Regions from separate parts of the Bradyrhizobium sp. USDA 3256 genome, predicted to be linked through region 2. Evidence: predicted binding sites of a transcription regulator. Region 2 holds the regulator's gene; each other region holds the start of a gene.
The links. The regulator PhoB, encoded in region 2, activates phosphate uptake and scavenging genes when phosphate is short. The targets are predictions, from matches to a motif close to TGTCATNNANCTGTCAT.
Positions count from the first base shown of each region.

Region 1: the regulator PhoB is predicted to act here: its motif matches at 2,326-2,342, upstream of ACVWY5_RS20375 (OprO/OprP family phosphate-selective porin).
Region 3: the regulator PhoB is predicted to act here: its motif matches at 2,368-2,384, upstream of phnF (phosphonate metabolism transcriptional regulator PhnF).

Region 1 covers NZ_JBSSAE010000002.1:3,940,008-3,945,547, forward strand. Annotated here, with positions in the region: gene ACVWY5_RS20365 (replication-associated recombination protein A) at 1-702, opposite strand, end outside; partial or broken gene ACVWY5_RS20370 (DegQ family serine endoprotease) at 699-2,058, opposite strand; gene ACVWY5_RS20375 (OprO/OprP family phosphate-selective porin) at 2,400-3,998, shown strand; gene ACVWY5_RS20380 (winged helix-turn-helix transcriptional regulator) at 4,326-4,703, opposite strand; gene ACVWY5_RS20385 (zinc-binding alcohol dehydrogenase family protein) at 4,822-5,540, shown strand, end outside.
Region 2 covers NZ_JBSSAE010000002.1:8,612,987-8,618,526, forward strand. Annotated here, with positions in the region: gene pstB (phosphate ABC transporter ATP-binding protein PstB) at 1-384, shown strand, start outside; gene phoU (phosphate signaling complex protein PhoU) at 491-1,207, shown strand; gene phoB (phosphate regulon transcriptional regulator PhoB) at 1,337-2,047, shown strand; gene ACVWY5_RS42465 (GcrA family cell cycle regulator) at 2,277-2,789, opposite strand; gene ACVWY5_RS42470 (aspartate aminotransferase family protein) at 3,276-4,484, shown strand; gene argF (ornithine carbamoyltransferase) at 4,484-5,410, shown strand.
Region 3 covers NZ_JBSSAE010000002.1:1,371,825-1,377,364, reverse strand. Annotated here, with positions in the region: gene ACVWY5_RS08245 (alpha-D-ribose 1-methylphosphonate 5-phosphate C-P-lyase PhnJ) at 1-118, opposite strand, end outside; gene ACVWY5_RS08240 (carbon-phosphorus lyase complex subunit PhnI) at 115-1,218, opposite strand; gene phnH (phosphonate C-P lyase system protein PhnH) at 1,222-1,830, opposite strand; gene phnG (phosphonate C-P lyase system protein PhnG) at 1,835-2,296, opposite strand; gene phnF (phosphonate metabolism transcriptional regulator PhnF) at 2,413-3,138, shown strand; gene phnE (phosphonate ABC transporter, permease protein PhnE) at 3,307-4,155, opposite strand; gene phnE (phosphonate ABC transporter, permease protein PhnE) at 4,152-5,036, opposite strand; gene phnD (phosphonate ABC transporter substrate-binding protein) at 5,116-5,540, opposite strand, start outside.

The DNA.
Region 1 (5,540 bases), 4.7 Mb from region 2:
GTTGAACACCTCGCCCTTGCGGGCGGCGCGCCAGACCTCTTCGGCCAATGTCAGCGAGGCGCGGCCGTCGCCGTCGGCCATCCGCACCAGCGCGGCGCGCGCCTCGGCATCGAGTGGCAGCTGCTTGCCCTCGATCTTCTCGGCATTGGCGAACAGTTTCTCGATCGCCGCCGTATCGAGCGAGTGAAACACCAGCACGCGGGCGCGCGACAGCAACGCCGCGTTGAGCTCGAAGGACGGATTCTCCGTGGTGGCGCCGACCAGCACCACGGTGCCGTCCTCCATCACGGGCAGGAAGGAATCCTGCTGCGCGCGGTTGAAACGGTGCACCTCGTCGACGAACAGCAGCGTGCCCTTGCCGGTCTCGCGGCGGGCCCGCGCGGCATCGAACGCCTTCTTGAGATCGGCGACGCCGGAGAACACCGCGGAGATCTGCTCGAAATGCAGCTCGGTGGCGTCGGCCAGAAGCCGCGCCACGGTGGTCTTGCCGGTGCCGGGCGGTCCCCAGAACACCAGCGAGCCCAGCGTGCGCGTCTCCAGCATCCGCGTCAGCGCGCCGTCGGGGCCGAGGATGTGATCCTGGCCGACGACATCGGCCAGCGTGCGCGGACGCAGCCGGTCCGGCAGCGGGTGCGGCGCGTCCTGCTCCATCCCCGCCGCAGCGAAGAGATTGCTGGCTTCGTGCGGTCGCTTTGGGCTCATCCGCCGAGCGTCACGTTGATCTGCTGGCCGCCGCGCACCAGCGTGATGCGCCAGACCCGCGACCCCGTTTTCGAGGCCTTCTCGAGGTCGCTGGTCCGCGCAATCTTCTCGTTGTTGACCGCGAGAATGATGTCGCCCTTCTGGAAGCCGACATTAGCGGCGGTGCCGTCATCGGCCAGCTCGGTCACCACGACGCCCTCGGCGCCCGCGTCGAGATGCAGCTCATCGGCCAGCGCCGGCGAGATATTGGCGACCCTGGCGCCCTGGAACGGCGAGCGCGCGGTCAGCACGATCTCGTCGCGATTGGTGTCGGGCGCGGTCTCCAGCGGCACGGTAAGCTTCACCGGCTTGCCGGCGCGCTGCACCTCGATCTCCGCGTTGCCGCCGAGTGGACGGGTCGCGAAGCGGTAGTCGAACGCGTTGGGATCGTCGATCGGCGTGCCGTCGATCCCGATGATCAGGTCGGAGAGCTTGAGCCCGGCCTTCGCCGCCGGGCTGTTCGGCGCGACATTGGCGACCAGCGCGCCGCTCGGCAGCTTCAGTCCCAGCGTCTCCGCGATCTCAGGCGTGACCGCCTGCAGCCGCGCGCCGAGCCATGGCCGCTTCACCGCCTTGCCGCCGCTCTTGGCGGAGGCCACGACCACGCGCACCATGTTGGCGGGAATCGCAAAGCCGATGCCCTGCGAGCCGCCGGAGCGCGAGAAGATCGCGGTGTTGATGCCGGCGAGCCGGCCGGTCATGTCGACCAGCGCGCCCGCCCGAATTGCCGGGATTGATCGCCGCGTCGGTCTGAATGAAGAATTGATAATCCGTGATCCCGACTTGAGTGCGCGCCAGGGCCGAAATGATGCCGTGCGTCACGGTCTGGCCGACGCCGAATGGATTGCCGATCGCCAGCACGACGTCACCGACCTGCAGCTGGTCGGAGTTGGCGAAGTCGAGCGTTGCGAATTTTTCCTTGTTGGTGTTCTTCAGCCGCAGCACCGCAAGGTCGGTGCGGCTGTCCTTCAGCACGATCTCGGCCTCGTATTCGCGCTTGTCGGCGAGCGAGACCTTCACCTGGTCGGCGCCCTCGATCACGTGATTGTTTGTGACCACGAGGCCGGAGCCGTCGACCATCACGCCGGAGCCGAGCGAGCGCTGCATCTGCTCGGGCTGCTGTCCCGGCACGCCGAAGAAGCGGCGAAAAATCGGATCGTCCAGGAATGGATTGCGGTTCTGCACGGTCTTGGCGGCGTAGACATTGACCACCGCCGGCTGCACCCGCTGCACGATCGGCGCATAGGACAATTGCAGCTCGGCCTGCGAGGACGGCACGCGGCGATCCTGGGCCGCGGCTGCGGAAAGATTCCCCATGAAGGCCAACGTGCACAGAGCGGATACGGCAACAAAGCGGACAGGTCGGAGCATTCTCACCTCTCGTGGAAACGCCGGAATATAGGCGTGTTCGCCGGGCAATTGAAGGGCGCCCGGCCGGATAACTGGCCCCCCGCCGGACCGGTGCACAACCCGCGGCAGCCGCGTTGAAGCGCGCCGCCAAGCTTCTATGATGGCTGTCATCTCACTGCGCCGCTCCGCTTGTTGCCTGCGGACCACAAGCGGAACTGCGATGCCCGGAAGCACTGTCGTGCGTCAGTCACGATACGCTCCTAGGACCGTTCAGTGAGTGGGGACTTCAAACACAACAGGGGTGCACGATGGGTGCGACAAAAGTTGGTGCAATCGCCATAGGCCTGGCAGGGGCGCTCGCCGCCTCGCCGGCCTATTCACAATCGGCCGGAGGCGGCAGCGATGCGGAGATCGCGCTACTGAAGCAGCAGCTGAAGATGCTCGAACAGAAGCTCGACAGACTGCAGAAGCAGACCAACGCCAATACCGCAACCGCCGCCAGCGCGAACGCCAATGCGAAGGCGGCGGATGCCAAGGCCGCGCGAGTGGCGAGCGCCAACGCCGCGATCCCGGTGAAAGGCCCGGTCGCGCCGTCCGGCGTCGTTGTGACGATGCCGAACAACCGGCCGACGATCTGCACCGCGGACGAACAGAACTGCGTTGCGATCACGAGTCGCGTGCATTGGGATGTCGGCGGCTACGACTATCGTCCGAACACCGCAGGCACCTCGCCGCAGAAGCTCGACAGCGGCGAGAACGTCCGCCGCGCGCGCATCGGCATCGTCGGCAAATTCTTCGGCGACTGGAATTACTCGCTGATCTACGATTTCGGCGGCTCGTCCGACGGCTTCGGCGGCGCGGCACCGGGATCGCTGCCCGGCGGCGGCACCTCGGGCATCGAGAATGCGTATCTGAGCTACACCGGCTTCAAGCCGTTCGGCGGCAAGATGGCGATCGAAGGCGGCATCATGGACGTGCCGTGGACGCTCGACGAAGCGACCAGCTCCAACGACATCCTGTTCATGGAGCGCGCCTCGGTCGGCATCATCGCCCAGAACATCGCCGCCGGTGACTTCCGTTCGGCCGCCGGCACCCGCTGGTGGAACGACCAGTTCTGGATCGGCGGCTATGTCACCGGACCAACGTCGGGCGCCATCCACTCCGCGTCCTCCGCCTCGCCGGCCGGCACGTCCGAGCAGTATGGCGGGGTCATCCGCGTCGCCGGCAATCCGATCAGCGGCAAGAACTATTCGGTGCACATCGGCGCCGATGCGGAATGGCTGGTGCAGCCGCCACGCAACCAGCTCACGCAGGCGCAGACGCTCACGCTCAGCGACCGGCCCGAGCTGCGCATCGATCCGACCACGCTGATCTCGACCGGTGCGATCGCCAACGTCTCCGGCGCGCAGGTCTACGGCGTCGAGGCCGCGGCGACCTATGGCCCGTTCATCGCGCAAGGCGAATATTACTGGTTCAATGTCGACCGCTCGGCGAACACGGGGCTGCCGCCATTCGGCGCGCCGAGCCTGAAGTTCGACGGCGGTTACGCGCAGGTCGGCTACGTGCTGACCGGCGAGAACCACGCCTACAACCCGGCGACGGCCTCCTATAGCGGGATCAAGCCGCATGATCCGTTCTCGCTCGCCGGCGGCGGCTGGGGCGCCTGGGAAATCGCCGGCCGCGTCAGCACGATGGACCTCAACGATCAGATCGCGCAGGCGGTCGGCGTCGCGGGCGGACGGCAGACCATCTACACCGCCGCGCTGAACTGGTACGTCAACAACAACGTCCGCTTCATGCTGAACTACCTGCACGGCGATATCGCCAAGCAGGCCTCGGCGACCTCGGCTGCGGACGTCGGCTCGAAGTTCGACGCGGTCGCGCTGCGCACGCAGGTTGCGTTCTGAGCTGATCGGAGCGGCCGTCAAGATCAACGGCCGGGAGCGACACCGCTCCCGGCCGTTACGCGCTGCCGAAATATCGAAAACAACCCATGCAAAGGAGCCGGCGGCAAAAGAACTTCGTCGTCCCGGACAAGCGCAGCGAAGCGGAGCGCAGATCCGGGACCCATAACCACAGGATCTGGCTTGACGAAGACTCGTGGTCGCTCGCCCGCGCCGCAACCGCTCCCTGGGGTTATGGGTCCCGGCCTACGCCGGGACGACACCGAACTTTTCATTTGCGAGTAACCTGCCCCTCGGCGCGTGGCCGGCCTGATTCAATTCAAACTTGAGCTACGCCGCGCGCTTCTTCTTCACGACGACCTCAGGCGCCGGCGCGCAAGACAGCCGCTCCTGATGCCCCTCGCCCCAGGCCTTCAAAATATCGATCACCGGGCGCAGGCTCTCGCCGAGTTCGGAAAGCGTGTATTCGACGCGTGGCGGCACCTCGGCATAGACCTTGCGGATCACGAGGCCATCGTCCTCGAGCGCGCGCAGCTGCTTGGTCAGCATGCGCTGGGTGATGCCGGGCATCCGCTTCCGCAGCTCGCCGAAGCGCTGGGTGCCGGCCTGCAAGTGGTAGAGGATCACGCCCTTCCATTTGCCGTCGATCAGGTCGAGCGCCGCCTCGACCGCGCAGCCCGGCCGGCGCGCAAAATTCTGCCGTTTCATCCAGTATTTTCCCAATAGTATACAAACAGGGACTAGTTCCCTGTTTTTACAGTACTTGCCAAATGGACGCCAGCGCGACAGTTAATCGGCAGGCAATCGCCCACCACGGAGACCAGGCATGAAGGCCGTCGGATACCAAAAATCGCTGCCGATCGAGGCGGCGGACTCTCTCGTCGATTTCGAGATCGCCAAGCCCGAGCCGAAGGGGCGCGACATCCGCGTCGCGGTGAAGGCCATCTCGGCCAATCCGGTCGACTACAAGGTGCGCAAGCGCGCCGCGCCGACCGACGGCGGATACAAGATCCTCGGCTTCGACGCGGCCGGCGTGGTCGACGCGGTCGGGCCCGACGTCTCGCTCTTCAAGCCCGGCGACGAGGTGTTTTACGCGGGCTCGATCCTGCGCCAGGGCACCAATTCGGAATTTCATCTGGTCGATGAACGCATCGTCGGCAACAAGCCGGCGTCGCTGTCCTTCGCGCAGGCCGCCGCCCTGCCCCTGACCTCGATCACCGCGTGGGAGCTGCTGTTCGACCGGCTCGGCGCGGTGCCGGGCAAGAGCCTCGACCCGCGCACGCTTCTGATCACCGGCGGCGCCGGCGGCGTCGGCTCGATCCTGATCCAGCTTGCGCGCCGCCTCACCGGGCTGACCGTGGTCGCGACCGCGACGCGGCCGGAGTCGCAAAAGTGGTGCCGCGATCTCGGCGCCCATGCGGTGATCGACCACTCGCAGCCGATGAAGGAGCAGATCGAGAGCTTGAGGCTGCCGCCGGTCGGCCTCGTCGCCAGCCTCACCTTCACCGACCAACACTACAAGTCGATCGCCGACTTCATCGCGCC
Region 2 (5,540 bases):
GAGAAGGCGCTGCGCGGCGGCGCGCTGTGGAACGAGGTCAAGGACAAGCTGAACGCCTCCGGCCTGTCGCTCTCCGGCGGCCAGCAGCAGCGGCTGTGCATCGCGCGCACCGTGGCGGTGCGTCCCGAGGTGATCCTGTTCGACGAGCCGTGCTCGGCGCTCGACCCGATCTCGACCGCCAAGGTCGAGGAACTGATCCAGGAGCTCTCCGAGGACTACACGATCGCGATCGTCACCCACAACATGCAGCAGGCGGCGCGCGTCTCCGACAAGACCGCCTTCATGTATCTCGGCGAGCTGATCGAGTTCGACGACACCAACAAGATCTTCACCTCACCGAGCGATCGGCGCACCCAGGACTACATCACCGGCCGGTTCGGTTGACCGGCGCATGATCCGGAAAAGTGGCAACCGGTTTTCCGATCAGGTCATGCTAAAATTCAGGACACGAAACCATGATCCCCGGGACCATGGTTGAGGGAGACAAGCGATGGCTTCTGAACATACCGCCAAGGCATTCGACAGCGACCTGCAGGAGTTGACCCGCCTGGTCGCCGAGATGGGCGGCCTGGTCGAACGGATGATTACCGAGTCGGTCGACGCGCTGATCCGTCGCGACGTCGCGCTCGGCAAGCGCGTGGTCGCCGCCGACATCGAGATCGACAATCTGCAGCGCAACATCGAAGAGCGCGCGGTGCTGACGATCGCGCGCCGCCAGCCGATGGCGATCGACCTGCGTGAGATCGTCAGCGCGATGCGCGTCGCCACCGACCTCGAGCGGATCGGCGACCTCGCCAAGAACATGGGCAAGCGCGTCGCGGCGCTGGAGAGCGATTTCCAGCCGCTGAAGCTGATCCGCGGCCTCGAGCACATGACCGACCTCGTGCTGTCGCAGGTCAAGTCGGTGCTCGACGCCTATGCCGCGCACGACCTGCCGGCGGCGATGAACGTCTGGAAGGGCGACGAGGAGGTCGATGCGATCTGCACCTCGCTGTTCCGCGAACTGCTCACCTACATGATGGAAGATCCGCGCAACATCTCGTTCTGCATCCATCTGATGTTCTGCGCCAAGAACATCGAGCGGATCGGCGATCACGCCACCAATATCGCCGAGACCGTATTCTACATGATCGAGGGCCAGCAGATCACCGACAAGCGCCCGAAGGGCGACATGACCACTTTTGCCACCACGGTGCCGGGCAGCTGAGGCTTGATCGGCAAGCGCGGAACCGGATTGTCCTTCGACAACTCGTTTCCGCGGGGACTATGCTCAAGGAAGTAAGCGTTTCGGTTTGCGTCTGGGCAACGGATCACCACAGAGAAAGAACTTAAACCGATGAGCGCACGCATTCTGGTAGTCGAAGACGAGGAAGCGCTGACGACGCTGTTGCGCTACAATCTCGATGCGGAAGGCTACGATGTCGAGACGGTCGGGCGCGGCGACGATGCCGACACCCGCCTGAAGGAGCGCGTTCCCGACCTCGTGGTGCTGGACTGGATGCTGCCGGGCCTGTCCGGCATCGAGCTGTGCCGCCGCCTGCGGGCGCGGCCCGAGACCAAGCAACTTCCGATCATCATGCTGACCGCGCGCGGCGAGGAAAGCGAGCGCGTACGCGGGCTTGCCACCGGCGCCGACGATTACATCGTCAAGCCGTTCTCGGTGCCGGAGCTGCTGGCGCGGGTGAAGGGCCTCTTGCGCCGCGCCAGCCCGGAGCGGCTTGCGACCGTGTTGACCTACGGCGACATCGAGCTCGACCGCGAGAAGCGCCGCGTGGCGCGCTCGGGCCGTCCGATCGATCTCGGGCCGACCGAGTATCGCCTGCTCGAATTCTTTCTCGAGCATCCCGGCCGCGTCTTCAGCCGCGAGCAACTGCTCGACAGCGTCTGGGGCCGCGACATCTACATCGATGAGCGCACCGTCGACGTGCATATCGGCCGTCTGCGTAAGCTCCTCAATCCCGGCCGCGAGCAGGACCCGATCCGCACCGTGCGCGGCGCCGGCTACGCGCTCGATGACCGCTTTGCCAAGGCCGAGCCGCAGCCGTAACGGCCAAGCGGCATTCATAAACCGCAACACGGCGAAAGCCGGGATCAATAGCCACCAATGGGCGTTGTTAGAAAGCCGTCTGGCCGCTTGCCGATTGCGCCGGCCGCGGCGTATGGGTCCCGGCATGCACCGGGACGACGCTGGTGATATAGCCGGGCTGCGTCACACAAAAAAATCCCCGCTTTCGCGGGGATTTGTTTTTGAGGTCTTCCGACGTTTTCCCGAGTGCTCACTTGATCTGCGGTTTCGCCGACGGCCGGCGGCGATCGGCGGCGGGCTGGTAGGCGACGCGCGAGTGATGCGCGCAATAGGGCAGGCCGGCGAGCGCCTTGCCGCCGCAGAAGAAGAATTCCGGGCTCGAGGGATCGCCGACCGGCCAATGACAGGTGGCCTCGTTCAGCTCGAGCAGCGAGAGCCGCTGGCTCATTGGCACCACATTGTCGTAGGAGATCGGATCGGGCTCCATTTCGACCTCGAAGGCGTGCGCCAGCGCGGTGTTGCCGCGCGAGACCGGTCGCGCCACCCGCATCATGTGCTGGGCGGGGCGAGCCTTGCGCTGCCGCGGCGCGGCCGTGGAGGGCGCCTTGGCGCGGCCGGAGAGGCCGAGCCGATGCACTTTGCCGATCACGGCGTTTCGCGTCACATTGCCAAGTTCCGCCGCGATCTGGCTGGCCGACAGGCCGGACTCCCAGAGCTTCTTCAGCTGCTCGACGCGATCGTCGGACCAGGTCAATACAGTCATCGCATTCTTCCCTTCGCGTAGCGCCGGCCAATCGTTGGAGCGGCGCTGCGAGCCAATCTGGACAAATATCCCTGCGGCCAGAATCCCTTAGCCCTCGCCGGGCACGGTGTTGCGCCCGAACGTTTACGCGAGACACGAAGGCTACTTAGAGGGTCCAGTACCGCCGCACGAGATGTCGTACCCGACAGGCCAAACGCTACAATATGGCGTGACTCAGGCGCAAGAGTCCGCGGCCGTGCGTCCACATGTTCCCACACAGTTAAGCATTTCGATGAGGCTTTTCCACCGCACCGGAATGCTCCGGATTGCGCTCGTTTCGCATTGCAGGAAGGCCACTTCGTGGCGATTGACACTTACTGACCGCAGCATAGAATGCCCGCCACGTGCCGCCCGCAAAGGCGGCCGTTTTGTTTTCCGAAGCTGGCCGTTGCTGCGCTGGCGTCAAGGCGCGCGGCAATTGTCGGCTTCAAACCGTCAGTGATCGCCATGACCAACGCTGCCACGTCGCATCTGCTCCCCGTCTTCGCCAGGGTCGATCTCGGCTTCGAGCGCGGTGAGGGCGCCTGGCTGATCGCAACCAACGGCGACCGCTATCTCGATTTCACCTCGGGCGTCGCGGTCAACGCGCTCGGGCATGCGCATCCGCATCTGGTCAAGGCGCTGCAGGAGCAGGCGACCAAACTCTGGCACATGTCGAACCTGTTCAAGAGCCCGGACGGCGAGGCGCTTGCCGCGCGGCTGTGCGAGCAGAGCTTTGCCGACTTCGTGTTCTTCTGCAATTCCGGCGCGGAAGCGATGGAGGGCGTGATCAAGCTGGTCCGCCACTATCACTTCTCCAAGGGCCACGGCGAGCGCTACCGCATCATCACCTTCGAGGGCGCCTTCCACGGCCGCACGCTGGGCACGCTGGCGGCGACCGGCTCGGCGAAATATCTCGAGGGCTTCGGGCCGCCGATGGACGGCTTCGACCAGGTGCCGCATGGCGACATCGAGGCGGTGAAGAAGGCGATCGGTCCGCACACCGCCGGCATCCTGATCGAGCCGGTGCAGGGCGAGGGCGGCGTGCGCTCGGCGCCGCAGGCGTTCTTCAAGGCGCTGCGCGCGCTCTGCGACGAGCACGGCCTGCTGCTTGCCTTCGACGAGGTGCAGACCGGCATGGGCCGCACCGGCGAGCTGTTCGCCTACAAGCGCACGGGCGTCACGCCGGATGTGATGTCGCTGGCCAAGGCGCTCGGCGGCGGTTTCCCGATCGGCGCAGTGCTGGCGACCGCGCAGGCTGCGGCCGGCATGGCGCCCGGCTCGCACGGCTCGACCTTCGGCGGCAATCCGCTCGCGGTCGCCGCCGCCAATGCCGTGCTCGACGTCATGCTGAAACCCGGCTTCTTCGAGCATGTGCAGAAGATGTCGCTGCTGCTCAAGCAGAAGCTCGCTTCCGTCGTCGACCGCTATCCCGGTGTGCTGTCGGAGGTGCGCGGCGAGGGGCTGTTGATCGGCGTCAAGGCCGTGGTGCCGTCGGGCGACCTGATCGCCGCGCTGCGCAGCGAGAAGCTGCTCACCGTCGGCGCCGGCGACAATGTGGTGCGGTTCCTGGCGCCGCTGATCGTGACCGAGGCCGAGATCGATACGTCGATCACCGCGCTTGAGCGCGCCTGCGCGACATTATCGGCGGCGCAGCCGAAGAAGGCGGCTGGATGATGAGCAAGCCGGTCCGCCACTTCCTTGATATCAACGAGCTGCCGCTCGGCGAGCTGCGCAACATGCTGTCCGCCGGAGCCGCCATGAAGGCGAAGCTGAAGGCGCATGAGAAGGGCAGGAAGCCGCTCGAAGGCAAGACGCTGGCGATGATCTTCGAGCGCCCGTCGACCCGCACAAGGGTGTCGTTCGACGTCGGCATGCGCCAGCTCGGCGGTGAATCCATCATGCTGACCGGCGCCGAGATGCAGCTCGGCCGCGGCGAGACCATCGCGGACACCGCGCGCGTGCTGTCGCGCTATGTCGATGCGATCATGATCCGCATCCTCAACCATGACGCGCTGCTCGAGCTCGCGGCGCACGCCACCGTGCCCGTCATCAACGGCCTGACCCGGCGTTCGCATCCCTGCCAGGTGATGGCCGACCTCATGACCTATGAGGAAAACCGCGGCTCGATCGAGGGCAAGACCGTGGCCTGGACCGGCGACGATAACAACGTGCTGGCCTCCTGGGCGCATGCCGCCGAACGATTCAAGTTCCAGCTCAATGTCGCGACCCCGCCCGAGCTCTCGCCGAAAAAGCCTATGCGCGACTGGATCAAGGCGACCGGCGCGCCGATTGTGCTCGGCACCGATCCGGAAGCCGCCGTGCGCGGCGCCGACTGCGTCGTCACCGACACCTGGGTGTCGATGGGCGACAAGGAGGGCGAGCACCGCCACAACGTGCTGCGGCCCTATCAGGTCAATGCCAAGCTGATGTCGCTCGCCAAGCCGGACGCACTGTTCATGCACTGCCTGCCCGCGCATCGCGGCGAGGAGGTCACCGACGAGGTGATCGACGGGCCGCAATCCGTGGTGTTCGACGAGGCGGAAAACCGCCTGCATGCGCAGAAGGGCATCCTGGCCTGGTGTTTCGACGCGGTCGCGTAGCGCCCATTCAATGCTGTCGTCCCGGCGAAAGCAGGGATCCATAACCACCGATGTAAATTTTGCGAAAGCTGGAGCCCCAGCTGAATGCAGCAACTCACATTGGTGGTTATGGATCCCTGCTTTCGCAGGG
Region 3 (5,540 bases), 7.2 Mb from region 2:
CGCGGCTCGCGAACGGCACCTGATAGCCGGGGATCGCGATCGCCTTGAGGATCGCGCGGCGGATCATCCGCTTGGTCTGCTCGTCGAGATAGGCGAAATTGTACGTCGGCGCGTTCATTCCGCGGCCTCCTGCATTTCCACGGCCTCGTTGGCTTCCGCAAACTCCTGCCGCAGCTTGCGCAACAGGCCGAGCTCGGACTGGAAGTCGACGTAATGCGGCAGCTTGAGATGCTCGACAAAGCCGGTCGACTGGACATTGTCGGAGTGCGACATCACGAACTCCTCGTCCTGCGCCGGCGCCGCCGCCTCCTCGCCGAGCTCGCGCGCACGCAAAGCGCGATCGACCAGCGCCATCGACATGGTCTTGCGCTCGCTCTGCCCGAAGGCGAGGCCATAGCCGCGGGTAAAGCACGGCGCCTCGGTCGTCGAGCCCTTGAACTGGTTGACCATCTGGCACTCGGTCAACTCGATCGAGCCGAGCGGCACGGCAAAGCCCGCGTCCTCGGCGAAGAACTCGACCTCGACCTCGCCGAAGCGGATCTCGCCGGCGAACGGGTGGTTGCGGCCATAGCCGCGCTGCGTCGAGTAGCCGAGCGCGAGCAGGAAGCCCTCATCGCCGCGCGCCAGATTCTGCAGCCGCAAATCGCGGTCGGCCGGAAAGCTCAGCGGCTCGCGCGTGAGGTCGCCGACCGGCGTGTTGCTATCTGCCTGCGGTGAGGATTCGATCAGGCCATCGCGGCCGAGAATGTCGGTCACCCGCGGCGTGGCGGCCTGCGAGGCGTCCGCGGTCGCCGGCTGCTCCGGCACAAAGCCTTGCGCGAGCTGCGGATCGAGCAGGCGATGGGTGTAGTCGAAGGTCGGGCCCAGGATCTGGCCGCCCGGAACGTCCTTGAAGGTCGAGGAGATCCGCCGCCGCACCTGCATCTCGCCGGTGTTGACCGGCTCAGTGGCGCCGAAGCGCGGCAGCGTGGCGCGGAAGGCACGGACCAGGAAGATCGCCTCGATCATGTCGCCGCGCGCCTGCTTGATCGCGAGCGCCGCGAGCTCGCGGTCGTAGAGCGAACCTTCGGTCATCACGCGATCGACACCGAGCGCGAGCTGCTCGGAAATCTGTGCCAGCGTCACCTCGGGCACGTCGCGGTCGCCGCGCCGCTCATGCGCGAGCAGCCGATGGGCATTCTCGATGGCGCGCTCGCCTCCCTTGACGGCTACATACATCGCTTACACTCCGCTTGCGATCAGCCGCGTGGTGCGCGGGATCGCCACAATGGCATCGTCATGGACCAACACGACATCGATGCCGCGCGGGAACAAGGCTTCGTTGATCGCAAGCCGCTGGAACAGGTCGCGCGGCTTGAGCATCGCCTGCAGCACGGCGCTGCCGTCGATGCCGGGTCCTTTCAGCTCGAAGGCCGGCCCCTGCGACAGGCTGTCGACCTGCAGGATCAGCGTGGTCGAGCGGTCAGGATACTCGCTGCTGCCGAACGCAAAGCGATCGAGCGCCGGCAGGTTCGCGGCATCGCCGATCAGCGCGAAGCTCGCGATCGAGGAATCGGTGATCACCGGCGCGCTGGCGTGAAACTTCAGCCAGCGGGCGACGTCCGGCGTCGCCGACATCGCCGCGTCGAGCCAGATCGGCGTATCGTGATCGAACAGCGTCAGCGCGATCGCGGCCGAGCCGCGCATCATGCCGGCCGGCGTTCCGACATCAGCGGCGACGCGCTGCACGCTGCCCGGGCGCGCCATCGCATCCATCACGGAACGGAAGGTCGACTGTGCCGACAGCACCTTGTCGGCAAAGCCCGCGGGCATTTCGGCAATCGTCGTCATTGCATCATCCCTCACCGCGCACCATCGTGTAGAAATCGACCCGCGTCGCCGCGGTTTCCGCTGCCTTGCGGCCGCGTTCGGCGTTCATGGCGACGCGCAGCGGCCCAATCACCTTGGCCTCCACCTCGCCGGACAACTCCGCCGACTGCACCATGGCGTCGCACAGCGCGATCATCTGCGCCTTCCGCGCGTCGCGGCCGAGCGTGTAGCCGAAGCCGACCTCGCCAGTCGCAAGCCGCACCGCCGCGCGCGACACCGTCGCCTCGCCGAGATTGAACGGCGCACCGTCGCCGCCGATCCGCCCGCGCAGCATCACAAGGCCGTTTTCCGGCTCACGCAGGTTCTCATGCGCGGGCACTGCGATCGCCGCCAGCCTGCCGGCGATGTCCGCAGCGGCGGCGTGCGCCAGCACGGTCATCGCGGCCTTGCGCTGGGCTTGTTTGCTGTTTGGTCCGATCGAACTCATGGGCAAACCTTTGGGCAACCTTGCTTGCATCAAGTTGTCTATGATACTAGACAACTTGATAGCGGAGCGCCATGACTGTTTCGTGACAAACCAAAGATTTCTGGTATCACCGCGCCATGAGCATGCAGGAAAGTTCCGGCGTCGCCTTGTGGCGGCAGGTCGCCGACGGCATCGAGCGCGGCATCGCTGACGGCCGCTTTGCCGCCGGCGAAAAGCTGCCCGGCGAGATGGAGATCGCCGAGACGTACCGGGTCAACCGGCACACCGTGCGGCGGGCGCTCGCCGCATTGGCCGAGCGCGGCCTGGTGCGCGCCGAGCGCGGCAGCGGCACCTATGTCGAAGCCCAGCGCCTCGCCTATCCCTTGCGCTCACGCACGCGGTTTTCCGAGATTGTCGGCGCCGGCGGCCACGAGCCGCGCGGCCAGCTGATCGATGCGAGCAGCGACACCGCCAATCGCGAGATCGCACGCGAGCTCGGGCTGAAGATCGGTGCGCCGCTGATCCGGATCGAAGCGGTGCGGCTCGCCGACCGGACGCCGATCTGCGTTTCCACCACCTGGCTGTCGGCCGAGCGGTTTCCTGATGCCGGCAGCGTATTCGCCAACGTCCGCTCGATGACGAAGCTGCTCGGGCATTACGGCGTCAAGGACTACCACCGCGCCTCGACCCGGATCACCGCAGCGATCGTCGATGCGACCGACGCCGCGCGGCTCGACCTGCCGCTGGGCCGGCCGGTGCTGGTGGTCGACGCAACCGACGTCGACATGCTGGACCAGCCGCTGGTGACCAAGCGTTCGCGCTTCGCCGCCGAGCGCGTGGAATTTCTGGTCGAGAACGGTTGACGATGAGCACTTCTCCCTCGCCCCGCTCTGGCGGGGAGAGGGTGGGGGTGAGGGGCTGTCTCCGCGAATCCGGAAGCTGTGAGTCCCCGGAGAGTCCCCCTCACCCGGAGTTTGCGCCACGCGAAAATTCCGGCCTCTCCCCGCACGCGGGGAGAGGCGAAGAAGAAGCTACACCACCGCACGCTGCCCGATGATCGCAAAGCGCAGCTTGCTCGAGATGAAGTCGATCGCGGCAACTGCGATCAGGATCATCAGGATCAGGAACGACACCTTCTGCCATTCCAGCACGCGGATCTGCTCGGCGAGCTGCAAGCCGATGCCGCCGGCGCCGACGATGCCGATGATGGTCGCCGAACGGGTATTCGACTCGATGAAGTAGAGCACCTGCCCGGCGATCACGGGCAGCACCTGCGGCAGCAGGCCGAAGCGGATTTCGTGCAGGGCGTTGCCGCCGGAGGCGCGAATGCCCTCGACCTGCTTGCGATCAGCCGCCTCGATCGCCTCCGAGAACAGCTTTCCGAACGCGCCGAAGTCGGACACCATGATCGCGAGCACGCCGGCGAACGGGCCGAGACCGACGACGTTGATCCAGACCAGCGCCCAGATCAGCGTATCGACGCCGCGGATCGAGTCCAGGAAGCGGCGCACCGGAAAGCGGATCAGGTTCGAGGGGATGATGTTGCGCGCCGCCAGCAGGCTGACCGGCAGCGCCAAAACCGCGGCAAGCGTGGTGCCGAGCACCGCGATCGACAGCGTCTCGCCGAGCGCCTGCATGTAGAGCGGAAACGACGAGCCCGGATTCGGCGGAAGCATCAGCATGGTGATCCAGCCGAGCTGGCCGAGGCCCGCGATCAGCCTGGACGGCGAGAAGTCGAGATCGACCAGGCCGAACACGAAGATCGCGAGCGCCGCCGCGATCATGGCTGGCATCGCCAGCCGTGCCGATGCGGGACGTTCGAAGACGCCGGGGTACTTCGCGCGCAGTTCCGTGGTGTCCGGCCTCGGCATCTGGCTCATCGACGGGTCTCCTTGCCGAACAGCCGGCCGCGCAGCCAGCCGGTCGAAATGTCGATGATGAAGACCGTGACGATGATGGTGATGAGGATGGCGCTGACGTCGGAATAGTAGAACTTGCGGATCGCGACCACCAGCTCCTGGCCGATGCCGCCGGCGCCGACGAAGCCCATCACCGACGCCTCGCGGACGTTGATCTCGAAGCGCAGCAGCGCATAGCTGGCATAGCCGGCGGAGACCTGCGGCAGCACGGCAAAGCGCATGCAGGACAGCCAGCTCGCGCCGGTGGAGCGGATGCCCTCGACCGGCTTCATGTCGGCATTCTCGACGATCTCGGCAAACAGCTTGCCGAGCGCCCCGGTGGTGTGGATCGCGATCGCCAGCACGCCGGCCATCGGCCCGAGGCCGAACGCGATCACGAAGATCAACGCGAACACGATGCCAGGGACGGTGCGGGCGAATTCCAGCAGGCGGCGGATCGTGAAACGTGCCCACGGGCCCGGCGACGTATTCTGGGCCGCGAAGAAATTGAGCGCGAAGGCAAGCACGGCACCCGTCAGCGTGCCGACATAGCTGATCAGGATCGTCTCGCCGAGCATCTTCAGCCACTTATGCCAACCCCAGAACCATTCGGCGGGATCGGTCCAGACCCGCGCGCCGGAATCCAGCGTCAGGATGCGATCGAAATAGCTGACGAAATTGCCGAAATAGGTGAACAGCGTGCGCAGGTTCACTTCGGCGCCGAACGCCGCGATCACCAGCACCGCACAGAATGCCGCCGTTGCCAGCGCGGCCTTCAACCGCTTGCGTGCGACGGACTTGCGGTAGGCGTCCTCCAATGTCGCCAGTTGCTGCGCTGGAAGAATGGATACGGCGGTCGCCATCGACGCGTGCCAGTCCGGTTCGAAGTTGAGTGGAAAGGGCCGGGCTATACGCCCGGCCCTCGTGACGTCAGGCGTGCGATCAGCTCGCCTTCTTGCGCAAACCGTCGACGAACTTGATCAGCTCGATGGTGCCGTCCCAATCCTTGGTGGTGGCGGGATGGAAGCCCTTCTTCTGACCGTCGGACAGACGGTCGAAGGCGGCTTTGTCCTTGGTCGGGGCGTCGAAGAAGGCCTTTGCGATCGCGGCCTTCAGGTCCTCCGGAAGATCGGTGTTGTACGCATAGGGGCCGTTGATGATCAGCGCCGACTTGTGGATGATGCGGAAATCATCCTTCTTCATCGCCGAGCCGTCGGCATTCTTCAGCATGCCCTTGGTCAGCATCTGGGCGAGCGTGGAATCGTCCTCGTTGGTCCACTGGTTGGCGGCCACATCAACGGTTCCCTGCGACAGCGCCAGGACGGCGTTCTCGTGGCTGCCGGTGAACACGACCTTGCCGAAATAGC